DNA from 2 places in the Bacillus sp. CIS52 genome. Region 1 is predicted to be linked to the other one. Evidence: riboswitches for the same ligand, from Rfam matches in the RefSeq annotation. Region 1 holds a riboswitch; the other holds the start of a gene.
What was found. A riboswitch is a leader RNA that binds a small molecule or an ion and turns the genes downstream of it on or off. The one in region 1 is predicted to bind S-adenosylmethionine.
Positions count from the first base shown of each region.

Region 2: another riboswitch for S-adenosylmethionine. It lies ahead of mtnK (S-methyl-5-thioribose kinase); the one in region 1 lies ahead of ACH32G_RS01520 (phosphoadenylyl-sulfate reductase).

Region 1 is NZ_JBIUFR010000001.1:415,236-419,405, forward strand. It holds gene sat (sulfate adenylyltransferase) at 1-99, opposite strand, end outside; gene ACH32G_RS01515 (inorganic phosphate transporter) at 147-1,211, opposite strand; gene ACH32G_RS01520 (phosphoadenylyl-sulfate reductase) at 1,224-1,925, opposite strand; SAM riboswitch class I at 2,052-2,156, opposite strand; gene pyrE (orotate phosphoribosyltransferase) at 2,258-2,890, opposite strand; gene pyrF (orotidine-5'-phosphate decarboxylase) at 2,887-3,606, opposite strand; gene ACH32G_RS01535 (dihydroorotate dehydrogenase) at 3,575-4,170, opposite strand, start outside.
Region 2 is NZ_JBIUFR010000001.1:613,691-617,860, forward strand. It holds gene ACH32G_RS02535 (aminotransferase class I/II-fold pyridoxal phosphate-dependent enzyme) at 1-566, opposite strand, end outside; gene ACH32G_RS02540 (carbon-nitrogen family hydrolase) at 659-1,438, shown strand; SAM riboswitch class I at 1,531-1,685, shown strand; gene mtnK (S-methyl-5-thioribose kinase) at 1,795-2,979, shown strand; gene mtnA (S-methyl-5-thioribose-1-phosphate isomerase) at 2,986-4,047, shown strand.

The DNA.
Region 1 (4,170 bases):
CGAAATCAAATCCAGCTCAATTTCTTTTTGGACGGATGTAAGATCATACTGCTCATTCACCCGATTAACTAATGTTCCTCCGTGCGGTGCTAGACTCATAGTACATTTTCCTCCCAGTTAACAGATAAATAAACTCAGATTAATAGTTAAATGCCCCCGCCTTGTTCATGGACAGAGCGCTTCTCTTTTCGGATGGCTTTCATCAGACTGGCGGCTCCGCCAGCTGCCAAAAGCACGCTGGCCATCATAAAGATGGAATAGTAATCTCCTTTTAACAGCAGAGAGACAAGCAGATACGAAATCGACAGTGACAAAAACGGTGAAACGACCCATACTTTGAGCATCGTTTTCACGACTTCTTTATGAAAAACGTTCGGCCCGTTTTTGGCCATTCCGATACCGATGATTGATGATGATGTCACCTGCGCCAAAGGAACCGGCAGACCGAACACGGAACTGATAATGACAAGCCCGGCCCCGGTTCCGGAAAGCAGTATGCCTTCGCCGGCGGAAAATCTCGTAATCTTTTTCCCGTTGGTTTCAAGCACTCTGCGTCCTAAAAGCAGAGCGCCGAGAGCAACAAAGATGCCTCCGTACAGCGTCCCTTTGGACACGCTGAGCACGCCGGCGGCAACTAAAGGCCCTACCGCATTTGCGACGTTGTTCATTCCGGCTGAAAAAGCTTCCCAAAACCCCGCAATAAGCAGGACAATCCCCAAAACCTTCTGTTTCCGGCTCGAAATGACTCGAATATTCAGAGAACTGGATACCTTCGATACGAGAAACGTGAAACAGAACGCGACAAACGGAACGAGCACCCAAAAAATCACGATGACCAAAAGATGCTGCAGAAACAATACTTTGTACGCGACTCCGACCCCGACAATCGCCCCGACGGTGACCTCGCTCGTCGACAGCGGAATGCCGAGCACATTCGCCGTGAATAACGATAACGCCGCAGCTCCGATAATAATGCAGACAATGGTGAGCGTAATGGTCTGTTCGGGAATGATTCCGCCGCTGATCGTCTTAACGACTTCTCCGCCGCCGATAACCGCCCCTGACAGGACGCCAGCCGCGCAGATGATCAGCGCATACGTTTTCTTTTTAACGGCGCCGGACCCGTAAGCGACTCCCATTGAAGCCGCGGCTCCGCTGGCTCCGATATTCATGGCGAAAAACAGGCAGAATAAAATAGCGGCTAATTCCATTGTGCAGCTCCTTTATTCATGCAGTCCGCATTCTGTTTTCGCCATTCCGTTCCATCTGCCGCTCCGCAAGTCTTCTGCGGTAAACGCAGGTGAAGTGCACGGTTCACAGCCGATGCTCGGATAGCCCTGATCATGAAGAATGTTGTAATCCAGCTCATGCTTGGATGTATATCTCCAGATGTCTTTCCACGTCCAGTGGATCAGCGGGCATACTTTAATGGAATGAAACTTATCGTCTTTATTCAGGAAATTCGTATTCGCCCGGCTCGGCCCTTGATCGCGTCGGAGGCCGGACAGCCATGCCGGACGCCCGGCAAGCGCTTCTCTTAACGGCAGAATTTTTCTGATGAAGCAGCACTGGTTCGGTTCTCTTTCCCACAGTTTATCTCCATGAGCCTCGGCCTGTTCCTCAAGAGTAAGGCTGGGCTTTTTCAGGATGATGTTCAGTCCCGGGTAACGTTCTTTCACTTTTTCGATCGTTTCATATGTTTCTTTAAAGTGAAGTCCTGTATCGAGAAACACGATTTCCGCGTCTTTTTTCACTTTAGAAATTAAATCGATCAGGACGATTCCCTCAATCCCGAAGCTGCACGCGTAAACAAGCTGGTCTCCGTAGTGGCCGTATGCCCATTTTAAAACGGACAGCGCGCCTTTATAGGAATCGTCTTCCGGAAATGTAATCGCCGGTTCCTCCCATGTGTCATACGTTAGCATTTTTTCTTTCCTCCTCCCGGAGACAATCAAACAGCTGTTGTTTTCTGCCGGTTGTCTTATCCCTCAATCTTTTTTCATATAAAAAACTTTCAATCCAGCGGAATGAAAGACAGTGACCCGTTATAGCCCTTATCTTCAAAATGCTGTGCATTTTTCTGGATGCGGCACCTTGCATGATACGCAGGTTGCCGGGCGTCATCGGTCCAGTCCCTCAGCCGCTCTTGATAAGCTTTTTAGATTTGTACTAAATTTTAGCACAATTCTAACAGAAGTCAACCCGAGTTTTTTGATAGGAATAATAAAACAGGCCCTGAGGCCTGTTTTTATTGTCATTATTTTTTAAACCAATCTTTTGACTCGGGATTCTGTTTCCATGATCTCAGTTTCTCAATGTCATCTGAATGTATCGTTCCGTTTTCAAGCGCTACTTCAATCAGCGTGTCATAATCTGTTAACGAGTAGTACGGCAGACCCGCTTTTTTAAAGGCTTCTCTTGCTTTCGGCAGTCCGTATGTAAAAATTGAAAGGACGCCGAGAACTTCCGCGCCCTCTCTTTGAAGGGCCGCCGCAGCTTCAAGCACGCTGCCACCGGTAGAAATCAAGTCTTCAATCACGACTGTTTTTTGTCCTTTTTTAACGGCGCCTTCAATTTGATTTCCTTTGCCGTGCGCTTTCGGTTTGCTTCTGACGTAGCACATCGGAGCGCCTGTACGGTCTGCGAGAAGCGCAGCATGCGGAATGCCTGCCGTTGCAGTGCCCGCGATCATCTCCGCCTCGGGGAAATGCTCTTTCAGCAGTCTGCCGAGCCCGTCCGCCACATCATTTCTCACTTTTGGATACGACAATGTCAGACGGTTGTCACAATAGATCGGCGATAAAATGCCGCTCGCCCACGTAAACGGCTCATTCGGGCGTAAAAAGACAGCTTCAATGTGTAATAGATGTTTTGCGATAGCCTGTTTCATCGGCGAACGCCCTCCCATTCCAGTTTAATGGCTTCATATGCTTTAACGGGGTTTTCCGCTTTTGTAATTGAACGGCCCACGACAATGGCAGACGAACCGTTTTCTTTCGCAAATGACGGAGTCGCCGTCCGGACTTGATCATCAGCGGCGTCATTGGCCGTGCGGATGCCCGGCGTGACTGTCAGAAATGACGGCCGGACCGCTTCATAAATGGCTTTTGTTTCATGAACCGAACATACCACGCCGTCCAGCCCGCACTCTTCAGCCATTTTGCCGTAATGCACAACCGTTTCTGACAGCGGCTTTTGCAGCAGAAGCTCTTCCTTCGCCATCTGCTCTGAAGTGCTCGTCAGCTGGGTGACTGCGATTAATGACGGGCGTTTTTTGCCTGCCGGGGTGCCTTCTTCAAGCCCCTCAAGAGCTGCGCGCATCATGCGTCCGCCCCCTGCGGCATGTACATTGACGAGATCAACGCCGAGGCCCGCAAGCCGCTTCATCGCTTTATTGACTGTAGTCGGAATATCATGAAGCTTCAAATCTAAAAATATATCACAGTTCCGTTCTTTTAATTGATGAATGATGGCGGGTCCTTCCTGATAAAAAAGTTCCATCCCCGTTTTGACAAACAGCTTTTCCTTTTCAAACAAATCTAGAAACGCTAAAGTTTCTTCTCCTGATGCAAAATCAAGCGCGATGATGGGCAGGTTGTTTTGCATGTTTCCAGCTCCTTCCGATGCATTCACTTACAGATTGATAACCGTATTGGCGCAGCACATGAGGGAGCTGTTCAATGATTTCCGGGCAGACGAACGGATTGACGAAGTTGGCCGTCCCGACGGCAACCGCACTCGCTCCGGCGAGAAGAAATTCTAATGCATCTTCTGAGGTCTGGACGCCGCCCATCCCGATAATCGGAATTTCAACGGCCTGGCTGACTTCGTATACCATCCGGATGGCGACCGGTTTGATTGCCGGGCCTGACAGTCCGCCCGTTTTATTTGCTAAAATCGGCCGTCCCGTCTTAAGATCGAGCCTCATTCCGACAAGTGTATTAATCATCGTCAGCCCGTCAGCACCGGCCGCTTCAATCGCTTTCGCAATTTCGGTTATGTTTGCGACATTAGGAGAAAGCTTCACATACACAGGCACTGAGGAAACTTCTTTCACCGCTTTTGTCAGATCGGCCGCCATGACGGGATCAGTTCCAAAAGCAATACCGCCCGTTTTGACATTCGGACACGAGATGTTCAGCTCAAGCGCATGCACATTCGGCGCTTGGC
Region 2 (4,170 bases), 200 kb from region 1:
AAAAACGCCTCTGTTGCCACAGCACCGGTCGGATTATTCGGATAATTGAGATACAGCAGCTTCGCCTCGTTCTGCACCTTTTCAGGAATTGCGCTGTAATCGGGGAGAAACCCTCTATCTTCCGTCAGAGGCATCATTTCCATTTTCGCTTTCGCAAGGGCGACCCCCGACCAGTAGTCAGGATATCCGGGATCAGGCACAAGAATGGTATCTCCCGGGTTCAAAAGACATTGCGGAAGCTCAACAAGCCCCGCCTTGCCTCCGAACAGCACGGCTACTTCCGTTTCCGGGTCAAGCGTCACCCCGTACTCCCTTTCATAAAATTCAGCCGCAGCTTTTTTGAAGCTGTAAGCGCCCCGGAATGATGAGTATTTATGATTTTCCGGCTTTTCGACGGCGCGCTTCATTTCTTCAACGATATGCTGAGGTGTCGGCTGATCGGGATTCCCCTGTCCTAAATTGATGATGTCTTTGCCTTCTTTCAGCTTTTGATTGACCTTTTGCACCAAAGATGCAAAAAATTGTTCCGGCAGCTGTTTGAGTACATCTGAGACTTCAAAGTTCATATTTTCACCTTCTAAAAATGTCTTGAAATGATAGTCCATCATCATATATGGTTAAATAAAAAAAGTAAAGAGAAACTTGAGGTGTATAAAAAATGAAATGGACCGTTTCCTGTTTGCAATTTGATATTTCATACGGAAATCCTTCAGAAAACTTCAAAAAAGCAGAATCTTTGATTGAGCAAGAAAGCCGCCATGCTGATGTCATCGTGCTTCCTGAGCTGTGGACGACCGGCTATGATCTCACACGGCTTGACCAGCTGGCGGATGAAAACGGCGAAGTTTCGGCACAATGGCTTAAAAAAACGGCCAAAGCATACAACGTACACCTCGTTGCCGGATCTTTTGCAGTCAAAGAAGGCGAAAATGTCTATAACACTATGTACACCGCCGATAACAGCGGAAAGATCGTGAAGCGCTATCAGAAAGCCCATCTGTTTCAGCTGATGGATGAACATCTGTATCTGACAGCAGGAAACAGTGATGGTTCCTTTGAGCTTGACGGTGTCAAGTGCGCCGGGCTGATCTGCTATGATATCCGGTTCCCCGAATGGATCAGAAAGCATACGTCCCAAGGAGCGAATGTCCTGTTTATCTCTGCGGAATGGCCTCTGCCCCGCCTCGATCATTGGCGGAGTCTGCTTGTCGCCAGAGCCATTGAAAACCAATGTTTTGTCGCAGCCTCTAACTGCACGGGGTCAAATCCCGATAATGAATTTGCCGGCCACAGCCTGATTATTGACCCGTGGGGCCGGATTTTAGCCGAAGGAGATCGGACGGAAGGCGCAGTCCGGGCGGAAATCGATGTTTCAGAAAGCGCGTCCGTACGCGAGACCATCCCGGTTTTCAAAGATTTGCGGCATGATTTATATTAATTTTCAAAAAAACGTTGACAAGAATATTCGGCACCTGCTAATATTTTCATCAACTGATTAATCCGAATTGTGATACAAATCAATATATTTTTCTCTTATCGAGAGTTGGGCGAGGGATTGGCCTTTTGACCCCAACAGCAACCGACCGTAATTCCATTGTGAAATGGGGCGCGTACATTTTGCGCCGAGACGATTGTCTCATAGGGCACGGTGCTAATTCCATCAGATGTTATCTGAGAGATAAGAGGCGGACTGCACTGTTTCGGCCTCCTTCTCTTTCAGAGAAGGAGGCTTTTTTTCGGGCGTATTCTCCGTCACGATCTCTTACTGCCACTACATAATTGGAGGGTAAATCCATGTCTGCAACTAAAACAAGTCTTTATGAACAATTAACGGAAAGCTCCGCCGCAGCGTTAGCTGTGAAGCTCGGCTTATTTCAAAGCAAAAGCACTCTCACATGCCGTGAAATCGGCGACGGCAATTTAAATTACGTCTTTCACGTTTTCGATAAAGAAAACAAAAAGGGACTGATTATCAAACAGGCGATTCCTTACGCGAAAATCGTCGGGGAAAGCTGGCCGCTTACGATTGACCGGGCGAGAATCGAAAGCAGCGCCCTCATCCGCCAGGGCGAACACGTGCCCCATCTCGTTCCGGCCGTTTACTATTCCGATACTGAAATGGCGGTCACGGTAATGGAAGACCTTTCGCATCTGAAGATCTCAAGAAAAGGACTGATTGAAGGAAAACATTATCCGAATTTATCAGCTCATATCGGTGAATTTCTGGGAAAAACGCTCTTTTACTCATCCGATTATGCGCTTGATGCGAAAGTAAAACAGCAGCTCGCAAAGCAGTTTACAAATCCCGAACTTTGCAATATTACAGAAAGGCTTGTGTTTACAGAACCGTTTCTCGACCATGAAACAAACGATTTTGAAGAGGAGCTGCGCCCATTCGCAGAAAAAATTTGGAACAATTCCCGCCTGAAAGAAGGCGCTGATGAATTGAAAGCCGTCTTTCTGAATTCCGCGGAAACATTGGTTCACGGCGATCTGCATACGGGAAGCATCTTCGCCGATGAACATGAAACAAAGGTCATTGATCCCGAGTTTGCTTTCTTCGGACCGATCGGCTTTGACATCGGCCAATTTATTGCAAATCTGCTGTTAAACGCCCTCAGCCGGGACGGTGACGACAGACAGCCGTTATATGACCACACCGCCGCCGTATGGGACACATTTGTAAAAACATTCAGTGAAGCATGGGAGAAAGACTGCCTGCCTTCCTGCAGACACCTGCTGGAAAATACACTGAAAAACGCGTTTGAGGAAGCAGTCGGTTTTGCGGGATGCGAACTGATCCGGCGCACGATCGGGCTCGCCCATGTGGCTGACTTGGATGAAATCACTCCGTTTGATAAACGAATTGAACGGAAGAAGCTGGCGCTTGAAATCGGCGCCTATTATATCGAAAACAGAAAAGAACTAAAGCATATCACTGAGGTTCTGGATCAATTTAAGCTCCGTGTAAAGGAATGATGCAGCATGACAAATGAATTTGCCATCCCCCGTTCCGTGGAATGGAAAGAAACACACATCCGCATTTTAAATCAGCAAAAGCTCCCTGATGTCACTGAGTATGCGGATCTTGAAACAAAGGAAGATGTATTCGACGCGATTGTCACACTGAAAGTAAGGGGCGCTCCGGCCATCGGTATAACTGCGGCGTTCGGACTCGCGCTTGCCGCCAAATCGTTTGAAACACGCGATCTTTCTGATTTCCGCCGTCAGCTGGCCGATGTCAAAGCATATTTAAACAGCTCAAGACCGACTGCCGTCAATCTCGCTTGGGCGCTTGACAGACTGACGGATTCCATCAGGAATGCAATCTCAATCAATGAAGCGAAGACAACGCTCGTTCATGAAGCCATTCAAATTCAGGTTGAAGATGAAGAAACATGCCGGATGATCGGCCAAAATGCGCTGCACCTTTTTAAAAAAGGCGACCAGATCATGACCATCTGCAATGCGGGTTCAATTGCCACAAGCCGGTACGGTACGGCGCTTGCTCCCTTTTACTTAGCGAAACAAAAAGACCTCGGCCTTCATATTTACGCATGTGAAACAAGGCCCGTTCTCCAAGGATCGCGGCTGACGGCGTGGGAGCTGATGCAGGGCGGGATTGATGTCACGCTCATTACTGACAGCATGGCCGCCCATACAATGAAGGAAAAACATATTTCAGCAGTCATTGTCGGCGCTGACAGAATTGCTAAAAACGGAGATACAGCCAACAAAATCGGAACGTACGGCCTCGCGATCTTGGCAAACGCCTTTCAGATTCCGTTTTTTGTGGCCGCACCGCTTTCGACATTTGACTTGCAGATTGAAAACGGCGATCAGATTCCGATTGAAGAAAGAGATCCGGATGAGGTCAGACAAATCTCCGGCATACGCACCGCTCCCGAAGATGTGCCGGTCTTCAATCCGGCCTTTGACATCACACCGGGCAGCCTGATTTCAGGCATTATCACCGAGAAAGGAATTGTGACGGGTTCTTACACGGAAGAAATTGAACAATTATTCGCAGACTGCCAGCTGAGCTGAAAAACCGCTGATGATGTTGCCTCAGGCAATGTCAGCGGTTTTTTTGTCTGCATAATGTCAGCACTTCATCTTTTTGGGCGGCTGAAATCAGATGCATTTTAAAAAACAGCTCTGCATAACCGG